4 linked regions of the Candidatus Puniceispirillum marinum IMCC1322 genome follow. The protein of the gene in region 3 interacts with the protein of the main gene of each other region in a pairwise test. Links are inferred from orthologs where the notes say so. Each region holds a gene or a part of one and is shown on either strand. Other genes may lie near its edges.

Region 1 (3,112 bases), 320 kb from region 3 along the record:
TTCTTGAACATCATCGGCATAATGCCACCCCATTCGTGGTGCTGGATATACCGTTGCTGTTCGAAACGGGAGCCGATAATATGTGTGATTATGTGATTGTCACCAACGCCGCTGCCGATGTGATCGAACAACGCGCTTTGTCACGTGCTGGCATGAGCGCCGATAAGCTGGCAGGCATTTTGCAAAACCAGATGCCCGCTGCCGAAAAAATCAGCCGCGCCGATATGGTGCTGGATACGGATATTCCGATCGCGGACACGCGTGCCCAGCTGGAAACGTGGCTGACCCGTATTGGATTTGATAGGGATCAGGGATTTGAAAACAATCGGGGCTTAGAAGATGATAGCGGCTTTGATAGCGATGTGGTGCCATGCGATAAACATCAGGCCAAACGTCTATAGCCCCAAGTCTGTTGATTTATAGTTAAAAGGATAATTTATGCGCGAAATCGCTCTTGATACCGAAACCACCGGCATAAACCCGCGAGATGGCCATCGCATCATTGAAATTGGCTGTCTTGAGTTGCTGCATCACCTGCCTACCGGCAACAAATTGCATATTTATATCAACCCCGAACGCGAGATTGACGAAGGCGCGGTCAAGGTTCACGGGCTGACCAGTGCATTTCTGGCCGATAAGCCGTTATTTGCCGATATCGTCGATGAATTTCTGGCGTTTATCGGGGGTGATCAGATGGTGATCCATAATGCGTCTTTTGATATGGGGTTTCTGAATGCCGAGCTAGCCCGGCTTGACCGGCCAGTTTTGCCGATGGATCGCGCGGTTGATACCTTGATGATGGCGCGCAAGAAATTTCCCGGGGCGCAAGCCAATCTGGATGCGCTATGCCGTCGTTTCGAGATTGATAACGGGCATCGTGATCTGCATGGCGCCTTGATCGATGCTGATCTGCTGGCCTCGGTCTATATCGAATTGCTTGGTGGCAAACAGCCAGGTCTTGGTTTGGATAATGGCACCGGATCAGGGGCCAGGTCGCGGGCAGGTCCAGCTGGGTCTGCCGGGTCTTTAGGGTCAGCTGGTTGGAGTGGTTCGGATCATGGTGCCGAAACAGCCAACGGAACCGGGCATTTTGCCATGTCTGAGACCGCGATCCGCCCGATCCGGACGCATGCGCCAAGCCCAGAAGAACAGGCAGCGCATGACGCCTTTCTTGATGGTATGGAGAATCCGATCTGGCGGCAATAGACGCTACAGGTACTATCGTTGCGACATTGCCTGGGATTTAGTGAACTTCGCCAGCCTGCGCTTCTTCTTGTTGGCGTGCCAGATTATGCTGATAAACAGCGACGAAATCGACAGGCTGGATATTCAGCGGCATGAAACCTCCGTCGCGGGTCATATCGGATACAATGGCGCGGGCAAAGGGAAATAGCAAACGCGGCGCTTCGATCATGATCAGCGGGTTCAGCTCGTTTTCGGGGGTGTTTGGCGCGGAGACAAGACCTGCATAGGTCAGATCAACCAGAAACAAAGCGGTGTCATCAGCCTTGGCTTTGGCTGTCAGGTTCAGCAACACTTCAAACTGGTCTTCGCCAATCATTTTGGCGCCAACATTGACGCCAATTTCGACATCTGGCTGGGCGGTATTCTCAGTTAGAACATTTGGCGCATTCGGATTTTCAAAAGACAGATCCTTAATATATTGCGCGTGCATGATAAGCTGGCGCATTGCCTGGGTGTTTTCGCCAGCGCCGTCGGCAGCGGCTGAATCTGTGGTTTTTGAATTATTGGCCATTGGAATCTCCGGGTTCGAATTATATCGTCACGCTCTGGGTTATAACAGATCAGGCTTGATTTTGGGGTGGCGCATTAGGGCCGTCGGTTATCGTAAAGGCCATCTAGCATGAATAAGGGGCTGGCCGCAAGATGTGACACCTATGATGGCTGGTCTATTGAGTCAGAGTAGATAGTTGTCAGTTTAGCTTCTTATCTGATTTTTTGGTCTTTGATCCCTGATCCGGGGTCTTGTCTTCGGCTTCGCCTTCGATGATGTCATTATCATCCCAGCGATGCCGATCGGATGTCGATGATGGCTGCCGATTCGTTGCCCCAAAATGTGCCCCAAAATTTGAATTATGATCGTTTGAACCCGCCTGCGCTGTGCCGGCATAGCTGGTGAAGCGCGCACTTTTACCAAGCCGCGTCGCCAGCCACAGGCCAGCCACTGTGCGGATACCAGGCAAAAATAGCGCCAGACCAATGGCGTCGGTGACATAGCCTGGCAACAGCATCAGAACCGCCCCACATAATAGGCCGATACTATCAGCCACTGATTTGATCGGCGGACGCCCCTGCGCGATATCGGTGCGCAAGCTGTCCATGACCGCGCGTCCCTGGCTTTTCAGCAAGGAAATACCGATCATGGCGGTGACAAAAACACCAAGAATGGTCAGCACAACGCCAACTTCACTACCGATAACAATAAAGGCGCTAATTTCGATCCATCCCCAGATAAAAAAGATCAGCAGGATGATTAAGTTCATTTTATTCCTTTGCGCATTTTTGTTCCTTTTGGGCATGATTTTACCCTATTAAAGCTGGAAACTGGATTTTGTGATACACATATGTCATCTATAGAAGATATTTTCTAGCCTAATGACATATGAGATGACATATGAGCTTTCTCAAAAGCACAGGAGACAACGTGCCCTATATCGATATTATCATTTTTGCGGTCATTGCCGTGTTGCTGGTTTTGCGTCTGAAATCGGTGCTTGGTCAGCGCACGGGATTCGAACAACCGCAGGATAAAAAACCTATGCAGGCCGCCAATGACGGGGATGTGGTGCCCTTTCCCAGTAATAAGGATGAAACCGGTGCGTTAAATGGCCATGGGATTGCAACGCTACGCAAAGCCGATCGCAATTTTACCGAAGCGGCCTTTCTGGGCGGTGCGACACAAGCCTTCGAGATGGTCTTGCGCGCTTATGCCGAAGGTGATCTGGCACAGCTGAAGCGGTTGCTTGGCTATGATCTGTTGCAAAGCTTTACGCAGTCGATCCAGAAGCGCAACGCGAATAAGGAAAGCCTGACGATTGACCTTGAGAACATCAAGGAAGCCAGCATCCTGAATATCGCCGTTGTTGATTCG
Region 2 (3,090 bases), 1.9 Mb from region 3 along the record:
AACGATGCCGGTGCCGCTCATTGATAAGATGCTCGCCATAGAGCTGGCTGGCGAGCGAACCTTCGGTGAGCAGACATTCATAAGCACCAAGCCGCATTGTACCGCCTAGATCATCCTCGGCACTACGCTGTTCCTTTGCGTTACCTGAAGTCCATTCGGTCATGAGACCAACAAGTGGAATTTCAGTTTCACCAAATTCGCTTGATCCCGCACCTGTCATGCCGCACAGATTCCGCGCTGTCTCAAGTACGGCCATCTGCATGCCAAAACAAATACCAAAATAGGGAATATCGTTTTCTCGAGCAAATTGAATGGCGTTTATCTTTCCGGTTGATCCGCGCTCGCCAAAGCCACCTGGCACGAGGATGCCGCTAACATGATGAAGCGACTCAACTGCCGCGCCCTCTTGCTCAAATAGTTCCGAGTCAATCCACTCGACATTGACCTTGACGCCATTGGCAATACCACCATGGGTTAACGCCTCACCAAGCGATTTGTATGAATCCTGTAACGAGGTGTATTTGCCAACAATGGCGATTGTCACCTCGCCTTCAGGATTAGCAACGGTGTCGCATATGGTCTTCCAGCGTTCCAGTGGCGGTGCAATGTCTTCAAGTCCGAAATGCCGCATAACTTCACGATCAAGACCTTCGTCGTGATAGGCAAGTGGTACCTGATATATATTGCTTACATCACGCGCCAGGATAACCGCCGATTCGCGGATGTTACAGAATAGGCCAATTTTGCCCCTTTGTTCTGCTGGCAGATCATGTTCCGTCCGGCACAAAAGGATATCAGGCTGGATGCCCACCGATTGTAGCTCTTTGACCGAATGCTGGGTTGGCTTGGTCTTCAACTCGCCAGCTGCCGCAATATAAGGCAGTAAGGTCACATGCAGAAAACAGGTTTGTTCGCGGCCTAGCTGGTTACCTAATTGCCTGATGGCCTCAAGAAACGGAAGTGATTCGATATCACCAACGGTACCGCCAATTTCACAAAGGATAAAATCTTCATCATCGATATTAGATAGGACAAAGTTTTTAATGGCATCCGTCACATGCGGAATAACCTGAATTGTCGCGCCCAGATAATCACCCCGACGTTCCTTCGCCAAAACATCCGAATAGATGCGGCCAGCCGTGACATTGTCGCTTTGCTTGGCATGAACGCCTGTAAACCGTTCATAATGTCCCAGGTCAAGATCTGTCTCGGCACCATCATCGGTGACAAACACTTCACCATGCTGCGTTGGCGACATCGTGCCAGGATCGACATTCAAATAAGGGTCAAGTTTACGAAGGCGAACTTTGTATCCGCGTGCCTGCAACAAAGCAGCAAGAGCGGCCGCGCCAAGTCCCTTTCCAAGGGACGAAACCACACCACCAGTAATGAAAATAAAACGAGGCATGGACAAATTAAATACCCTATAGAACGGCACTTGGTAAGTGCCAAAATCACCATTTGGGTCAATAAAATTTAATTGTTAGGATTGACAACTAACTTCGTGACTATTTTGACGATGAAATCACCAACATTCACGCATGTCTATTTGTCAGTTGGAACAGCTGGGCCACTTACAGGTGCAGGTGTGTTGTTGATAACATCATCAACAATCGACACTGACTCTTTGCCAGCACCCGCCATGATCGCAAGAATGATCGAAGTCGTGAAAAATCCTGCAGCCAGAACGGTAGTCACACGTGTCATAAGATTTGCCGTGCCGCGTGCGGTCATAAAACCACCGCCTGAACCGCCGCCACCGATGCCAAGACCACCACCTTCACTTCGTTGCAATAGAACAGCACCAACAAGGCCAAGGGCAATCAAAATATGTATGGTTAAAACCAAGGTTTGCATCGTTATTTTCCTGCATCAACACTTAATGGCGCGGTTATAGGGCGAAATCGCGATTATTTCAACAAAATACTCATAATCGCTATGCAACATTAGATGCGGCCGCGCAAATGGCCTCAAATCCATCAGCATCTAGGCTAGCACCGCCAACCAATGCCCCGTCAACCGCTGGCAATGATAGAATTTCAGCAGCGTTGCCGGGCTTTACCGAACCGCCATAAAGTACCGGAATATGAGTATCACCCCTGTTCGGAAATGCCGAGGAAAGCCAACTGCTAATGTTTTCATGCATTGCCGCAATATCTTCTGATGATGGCACCAGGCCGGTGCCAATCGCCCATACGGGTTCATAAGCGACAATCAACCTAGCCGGATCCATAGCCTTGGGAATCGAGCCTTGTAATTGCGCAAGCACAACGGATTCGGCATTACCAGCTTCCCGATCATTGCGGGTTTCGCCAACACAGATCATGACATCCAGATTATGCGCAAGCGCTGCATTGGCCTTGGCCATGATAAGTGCATCATCTTCACCATGATCGCTACGCCGTTCAGAATGCCCGACAAGAACCATTGTAGCACCACTGTCGCGCAGCATGAGTGCCGAAACATCACCCGTATGGGCACCAGACTCGGCGGTGTGGCAATCCTGTCCACCCAGCGTTATGTCACTTTGCGCCAGCCTTATTGACATGGGGATGATATAGGGATGCGGTGCAAACAAAACACGCTTTACATTGCCAAAGGAAATACCCGCAAGGCGGCTAGCTAACATACCAGCCGTTTCAAGGTCAGGATTCATTTTCCAATTTGCTGCTATAATCATTGGTTCAATTCCATTTTTTAATCATCACTAAACGATGTTAGCGTAACAGTATTTTACTGTAAAAGGCTTGGGAAATGTTGAAAAGCCCACTAACATTACCAAAATCAAGCTGTTTTTATGCAGTATTGTTCAAATCAAGTTGCCGATAGGCACGTCAGCAAGTATTAATGGGACAAGTTCAACAATAATGCGTTCATGCGGGGCGCGGCTTGCTGTATGGCATGGTGCATCCCTAACCAACTAAAAGATAGAGATTAATATGCTTCAGGCCATGCGTAGCGGCGCTAAATCCCCCATAATGAAAGCCTTCCTTGTGTTTCTTGCAGGCGGTTTCGCGCTCTGGGGCGTCGGCGACATAACAACCGGCTTGATCGGCGGTAGTGATAAAGCTGTTTCAGCTAGTGAAGAAA
Region 3 (3,364 bases):
CAAAGACGTTCCCGACTCTACAGCTGGCTTGCCTGTTCCGGCTTTTGGCACCGGAATATCTGTCTTGATTGCATCGTCAATCGTCGGGGGAAGCGGGGTTGGCGTTTTGCGCATTTTCGGGCTAGCCAGGCTCGGCGTCATGAGTGCCTTTTTAACAGATGTGATTTCGCAAACAGGACATGCAATATCACCCGACGCTTTTTGATCATCATAGGCGCCGGCATTCTGGAACCAGCCTTCAAAGCTGTGTGCATTTTCACATATCAGTTGATATTTTATCATTCACTTGACCTCGCATAGATCAAAGGCAATCCGATGACATTCATACTCTATTCTAGCCTGATTAAATCTTGCCATGGCAATGTTTATATTTTTTACCCGAACCACACGGACAAGGGGCATTTCGTGCCACTTTCCCTGATGGCATAGATGTTTGTGAAGACGGCGTATTGCCCGTAGCTACAGCTGGCGCCGCCTGGGTCTGGGCTTCGCTATCTTCGTCTGGTTGGCGTAATTCGACATGCGCCAGCACCATCGTTGTGGTTTCACGTAGGCCTGAAAGCAACTGTTCAAACATATCAAAAGCTTCACGCTTATATTCATTCAGCGGATCCTTTTGCGCATAAGCACGTAGCGAGATACCCTGTCGTAGCTGATCGAGACGCAGTAAATGCTCTTTCCATTGCTGATCCAGCACCTGAAGCAGTAGCGATTTTTCTGCCATCCGCATAACGTCTGGGCCAAGCCGAACAGCTTTTTCAGCCATATATTTATCAGCTTCTTCGATTAGGCGTTCTTCGATTTCGGGATCGGCAATGCCATCTTCTTTGAACCAGTCTGCCGCAGGCACGGTCAGGCCAAGCACCCGCTGGGCGTCGGCGGCCATCTGATCGGCATCCCATTGATCGTGATAGCTTCCTTGCGGAATGGCATTGGCGACAATCGTCGCAACCGCCTCACGCCGCATATCGCTGACAGTGTCCTGCACATCGGCAGCCCGCATGATTTCCTTGCGCTGGTCAAAAATAACGCTGCGCTGATCATTCATCACATCATCATATTTCAACAGCTGTTTACGAATTTCAAAATTGCGCGCTTCGACTTTGGTCTGGGCTTTTTCAACCGCTTTATTGATCCAGGGGTGAATGATCGCTTCGCCTTCTTCAAGCCCCAGCTTTTGCAGCATCCCATCCAGCTTTTCAGATCCGAAAATACGCATCAGATCATCCTGCAAAGACAAAAAGAATTTTGACGCGCCCGGATCACCTTGACGACCCGTACGGCCACGAAGCTGATTGTCAATCCGCCGTGATTCATGCCGCTCGGTACAGATCACATAAAGACCGCCAGCAGCAAGCGCCTCGGCTTTCAGCGTTTCAACCTCGGCGGTGATCGCCGCCGTGTCTTTATCGGCTTTGGCGCTATCGGGTTTGACCTCGGCAGCGATCCGCATTTCCAGATTGCCACCAAGCTGGATATCGGTTCCACGACCTGCCATATTCGTAGCAATCGTTACCGCGCCCGGCACACCTGCCTGTGCGATAATCCTAGCTTCTTCTTCATGAAAGCGCGCATTCAGAACCTGATGCTTGATTTTTTTGCTGGTCAGAACTTTCGATAGAGACTCGGATTTTTCGATGCTGATGGTACCAACCAGAACGGGTTGGCCGCGCGTCTGGCAATCAATGATCAGATCAATCACGGCGGCGTCGCGTTCTTCACCGGTGCGATAGACTTCGTCGTCATGATCGATACGCTGTATATCGCGATTGGTCGGTATCGCGGTCACATCCAGATTATAGATTTCGGAAAATTCGCCTGCCTCGGTCAAAGCTGTGCCAGTCATGCCAGCCAGCTTTTCATACATGCGGAAATAATTCTGGAATGTAACCGATGCAAGAGTTTGATTTTCAGCCTGAATTTCAACTTTTTCTTTAGCTTCAATCGCCTGATGCAAGCCATCGGAAAAGCGGCGGCCATCCATCGCGCGTCCGGTGAATTCATCAATGATGACCACCAGGCCACCTTTCAACATGTAATGCGTATCAAGCTGAAACAGCTTATGCGCTCTTAACGCCTGATTGACATGGTGAAGCAAGCCAACATTGTTGATATCGTATAATGTGCCTTCTTCGAATGCGCCTGCCGCCTTCAACAACACTTCGGCATGTTCGATACCATCTTCGGTTAGCGAGACAGAATTACCTTTTTCATCAAGGTCAAAATCGGTTTCGATCAAATCCGGGATGATCGCATCTGCGATTGTGTAGAGCGCGATATTGGTTTCGGCTGGCCCCGAAATAATCAGCGGGGTTCGTGCTTCATCAATCAGGATCGAGTCAACCTCGTCAACAATGGCAAAGTGATGGTCACGCTGAACCATGTCCTCAAGCCGGAATTTCAGATTATCGCGCAAATAATCAAAGCCAAACTCATTGTTGGTGCCATAAGTAATATCAGCATGATAGGCAGCACGGCGCGCATCGTCATCCATACCGGCAACAATACAACCAACGCTGAGACCTAGCTTTTCATAAACCTTGCCCATCCAAGCAGCGTCACGCGATGCCAGATAATCATTAACCGTAACAACATGCACGCCCTTACCATCAAGCGCATTCAAAAAACTCGCCAAGGTCGCAACAAGCGTTTTACCTTCACCTGTTTTCATTTCGGCAATCTGGCCATTATGGAGCGCTATGCCACCCATGAGCTGAACATCAAAATGACGTTGGCCAAGGGCACGTTTTGCCGCTTCGCGCACCAGTGCAAACGCCTCGGCAAGCAAACTTTCTTTATCGGTACCAGCTTCGACCTGGGTGCGCAAATCTTGTGCCTTGGCTTTTAGGCCCGCATCATCCAAATCTTCAAAACTTGTCTCAAGCGCATTAACCGCTTCAATCTGCGGCATGAAGCGCTTCACTGCACGATCATTCGAGTTACCAAACAGGCTTTTTGCCAATGAACCTAACATCTAAAATCCTCCAGCCAGGCGGCTGTTCTAAAATAGGCACGAGACCTAAACCAGGCTCTTTCGCACACTCATGGACATAGGCATAGACAGCCGTTTTGTCAATCAGAACGCCCTTTATAGATCAATTAGAATCATGTGGCTGCAAAGCTATGCTTGCAGTATCTTCCTGCCTTGGGTAACACTGTTTGTGTTAGCCTGACCGTGCGGCTTACAACGCTTTTTTCGGTTAGGATGTCTATGGTTTGTAAAAGCTATTAGCCCCAAGTTTAAAAAAACACTCAGAAGGTCTGTTCAATGCAAGTTATTCTCCGTTCATTTTGTGCGATTTTGATGCTTATCTTTGCCACTATGGCACATGCTGAAAGCCGTATTTCAGTTGCCACTGTCAAT
Region 4 (3,197 bases), 390 kb from region 3 along the record:
GGAAGCTTGCGTTTGATAGACGGCAAGCCAACCGCAAACAATACCGCTATTGCGATATGCAAAGTTACTGAAATTATGACCGGACGAGACGTCATATAGAGTGATCCAATTTTGATCTATTCCTGTTCGGGCAGCCGCGCGACCAGTGCTACTTTCTCGAAACCAGCTGATTGAATGCGACCCATAACCCCAAGCACATCGCCATACATTACCGATGTATCACCACGCACAAAAATACGCACCGCCGGATTGGCTTGCGAAATGGCTTTCAAACGAGGAATCAATTTGTCGGATTCGATCATTGTTTCCTGCAGATACAGTTCGCCATCAGCCTTAATTGACACAACCAGAGGCGCCGCATCTGCATTGATGCTGCCTGCCCGTGTTTTTGGTAAATCAACTTCCACACCAACAGTCAGCAACGGGGCTGTCACCATGAAAACAATCAACAGCACCAGCATAACGTCAACAAAAGGTGTGACATTGATTTCACCCATCGGGCGATGTCGTCCACCTCTGCCAGATCGCTTTACATTTGCGCCCATTAGTTATCTCCCTCGTCAAGCTGACGCCCAAGCAAAGTGCTGAATTCCTGCGCAAATGTTTCTAGACGCGCGCTGTGTCGCTCAAGATCACCTGCAAATTTATTATAGGCTGTAACGGCTGGTATCGCGGCAGCCAGACCAAGCGCGGTTGCGAACAACGCTTCGGCAATGCCGGGGGCAACAACGGCAAGCGACGTGTTTTTGGACTCGGCAATCGACTGAAAGGAACTCATGATACCCCATACCGTTCCAAACAGACCAACAAAAGGCGACACCGAACCGATCGAAGCCAGAAAATTCATGCCACGTTCAAGTCGCTCCATCTCACGGGTGATGGTGAAATTCATCGAACGCTCGATCCGGCTGACCAGTGATGCCCTCAAATCCGAGCGGGTGCTACTGGCCAGGCCACGTGCTGATGCGCGCCGCCATTCCCGCATGGCGGCAACAAAAACCTTGGACATGGATCCTTCTGCGTCAGGGCCGGTATCATCGTACAGCTGATCAAGTGACCCACCTGCCCAGAAGGCATCTTCAAATTGCTGGGCAAAGCGGCGTTCACGACGCACTGATGAAATCTTTTCAATAATAATTGCCCAGCACCAGATTGAGGCCAGCACCAACAAAAGCATAACAAATTTGACCAATGGGTCGGCAGCAAGGAACAAGCCCCACGTGCTAAGATCCGACGCTGAACTGGTAACGGTTAAATCGGCTGAATTCATTAATTTCCCCTGTTCTCACCCTAACAGTGATATTGATAGTCATAGATTAAGTTCTGATTTTGTCAGCTAGCTAACTAACACCAACTCTCACATAGTCTTTCATCATGGCTTAGTGCATTGCCTATTCGGTTAAAGTCAGCTTGTTTATAATCGCCTTTGAAATCTTTTCAGGTTTTGTTTTCCGGTTTTCGTCGAATGTTACAAAGACTATGTCCACGAAAAGTCGGGCAACAATGTGGCGATGTGCATTATTATTTATAATTTGTTGTAATTTAAATGAGGCACCACGCATTTTGATAAGCTTTGTCTCAACACAAAGCAGGCTGTCATATGGGGCCGCTTGCAGATAGTCGATCTCAATATGGCGCACCACAAATCCCTGACTCTGCTGTGCAAGCAAGCTGGGCTGATCCACGCCAAGAAGGCGCAGATAGGCTGACCGTGCGCGCTCGGCAAACGCTAGATATTGCGCATGATAGGTAATACCACCTGCATCGGTGTCTTCATATTGAACACGCAAACAGTACCCATGAGTATCACCCTCAAGCCAGCCATCAAGATGTTGTTTTTGTTGCTCAGGCACATTCATCATTTAATGATCATCACCATTTTCGTCATCGGCCTGCAACAAATCAAGTTGCTGCGTTGCCGACGCTGGCGGTGTGATGCCCAGATAGGACCAGCCACCACTCGACAGGCATCGACCGCGCGGCGTCCGCATCAACAGACCTGTTTGCATCAAATAGGGTTCGATTACCTCTTCAAGCACGTCGCGTTGTTCGGACAGAACCGCCGCTAATGTTTCAACACCAACCGGCCCGCCAGCATAGGACTCAGCCAGACATGACAGGTAACGACGATCCATTGCGTCAAGACCTGCCGCATCGACTTCGAGACGATGAAGCGCTGTGTCAGCAATCTCGGCTGTGACCCTGTTATGCCCAGCCACCGCCGCAATATCGCGTACCCGCCGCAGCAGACGTCCCGCAACACGGGGGGTTCCGCGCGCCCGGCCTGCAATCTCGCTGGCGCCATCTGCCGCCAAATCGAGACCCAGCTTTACAGCCTGCCGATGTAAAATCAGCGCGAGTTCATCTCGGGTATAAAATTGCATCCGCATCTGGATGCCAAAGCGGTCACGTAATGGCGTTGTCAATAGACCAGACCGCGTTGTTGCACCAACCAGGGTAAAGGGCGGCAAGTCAATCCGAACAGACCGTGCAGACGGCCCCTCACCGATAATCAGATCAAGCTGAAAATCTTCCATCGCAGGATACAGCACCTCTTCAACCACAGGGGCAAGACGGTGAATTTCATCAATAAACAGAACGTCACGAGGACGCAGATTGGTCAGCAAGGCTGCCAGATCACCAGCACGTGCAATGACCGGCCCCGACGTGCCACGAAAACCAACCCCAAGTTCTGACGATACAATCTGGGCAAGCGTTGTTTTGCCAAGCCCGGGAGGGCCATGCAACAATGTGTGGTCCATCGCATCGCCACGATCACGCGCCGCATGGATAAAGGTTTCCAGATTTTGCCGGCCATTACCCTGACCGATAAATTCGCCAAGCGACGTTGGCCGCAACGCATTATCGCCACGCTCGACATGATCCGGATTCACAAGGCGTTCATCTTCATTCATCTAAACGTTCCTAGCCCCCGATTTCGCGTAAGGCGGCAGCGATTAATCCAGACAGATCATCTGCGTCGCCAGCCTGCTGTACCCGAAGCAACGCTGCATGTGCCTCAGATCGTCCGTATCCCAGATTTATCAGAGCCGACAATGCGTCACCCATCGCGCTTGCACCAGGCAAATCTTCGCCGCCTGTAACGCCAGATATATTGATTGTAAGACCATCACCAAGCGACGGGAAGCGGCCAATTTTTTCAGCTAGCTCATTCACAACACGCTGGGCAATTTTGG

Evidence for each region.
Region 1: the proteins of secA (region 3) and secB interact in binary tests that used the Escherichia coli proteins (3 or more experiments, as listed by UniProt). The link is inferred for Candidatus Puniceispirillum marinum IMCC1322 from one-to-one orthologs.
Region 2: the proteins of secA (region 3) and secG interact in binary tests that used the Escherichia coli proteins (3 or more experiments, as listed by UniProt). The link is inferred for Candidatus Puniceispirillum marinum IMCC1322 from one-to-one orthologs.
Region 4: the proteins of secA (region 3) and SAR116_RS11765 interact in binary tests that used the Escherichia coli proteins (3 or more experiments, as listed by UniProt). The link is inferred for Candidatus Puniceispirillum marinum IMCC1322 from one-to-one orthologs.

The regions. Positions count from the first base shown.
Region 1 is NC_014010.1:1,803,576-1,806,687, reverse strand. What follows is about bases 1-2,911. They hold secB (protein-export chaperone SecB), read right to left. Parts: upstream 1,757-2,911; coding sequence 1,244-1,756; downstream 1-1,243. Other genes in these bases: SAR116_RS08435 (Tim44/TimA family putative adaptor protein), read left to right, coding at 2,636-2,911; SAR116_RS08440 (FxsA family protein), read right to left, coding at 1,935-2,504; dnaQ (DNA polymerase III subunit epsilon), read left to right, coding at 439-1,206; coaE (dephospho-CoA kinase), read left to right, coding at 1-401. Outside these bases: more of SAR116_RS08435, read left to right, coding at 2,912-3,112. UniProt on the Escherichia coli protein: One of the proteins required for the normal export of some preproteins out of the cell cytoplasm. It is a molecular chaperone that binds to a subset of precursor proteins, maintaining them in a translocation-competent state.
Region 2 is NC_014010.1:210,239-213,328, reverse strand. Bases 202-3,090 are described here. They hold secG (preprotein translocase subunit SecG), read right to left. Parts: upstream 1,858-3,090; coding sequence 1,546-1,857; downstream 202-1,545. Other genes in these bases: SAR116_RS01030 (peptidylprolyl isomerase), read left to right, coding at 2,940-3,090; tpiA (triose-phosphate isomerase), read right to left, coding at 1,937-2,680; SAR116_RS01045 (CTP synthase), read right to left, coding at 202-1,408. Also shown: more of SAR116_RS01045, read right to left, coding at 1-201. UniProt on the Escherichia coli protein: Subunit of the protein translocation channel SecYEG. Overexpression of some hybrid proteins has been thought to jam the protein secretion apparatus resulting in cell death; while this may be true it also results in FtsH-mediated degradation of SecY.
Region 3 is NC_014010.1:2,123,468-2,126,831, reverse strand. Bases 144-3,306 are described here. They hold secA (preprotein translocase subunit SecA), read right to left. Parts: upstream 2,975-3,306; coding sequence 344-2,974; downstream 144-343. Other genes in these bases: SAR116_RS09870 (peptidylprolyl isomerase), read left to right, coding at 3,269-3,306; SAR116_RS09880 (DUF1178 family protein), read right to left, coding at 144-282. In the rest of the region: more of SAR116_RS09880, read right to left, coding at 1-143; more of SAR116_RS09870, read left to right, coding at 3,307-3,364. UniProt on the Escherichia coli protein: Required for protein export, interacts with the SecYEG preprotein conducting channel.
Region 4 is NC_014010.1:2,508,621-2,511,817, reverse strand. What follows is about bases 128-3,123. They hold SAR116_RS11765 (YbgC/FadM family acyl-CoA thioesterase), read right to left. Parts: upstream 1,863-3,123; coding sequence 1,392-1,862; downstream 128-1,391. Other genes in these bases: ruvA (Holliday junction branch migration protein RuvA), read right to left, coding at 2,926-3,123; ruvB (Holliday junction branch migration DNA helicase RuvB), read right to left, coding at 1,863-2,915; tolQ (protein TolQ), read right to left, coding at 545-1,270; tolR (protein TolR), read right to left, coding at 128-545. Outside these bases: SAR116_RS11780 (cell envelope integrity protein TolA), read right to left, coding at 1-95; more of tolR, read right to left, coding at 117-127; more of ruvA, read right to left, coding at 3,124-3,197.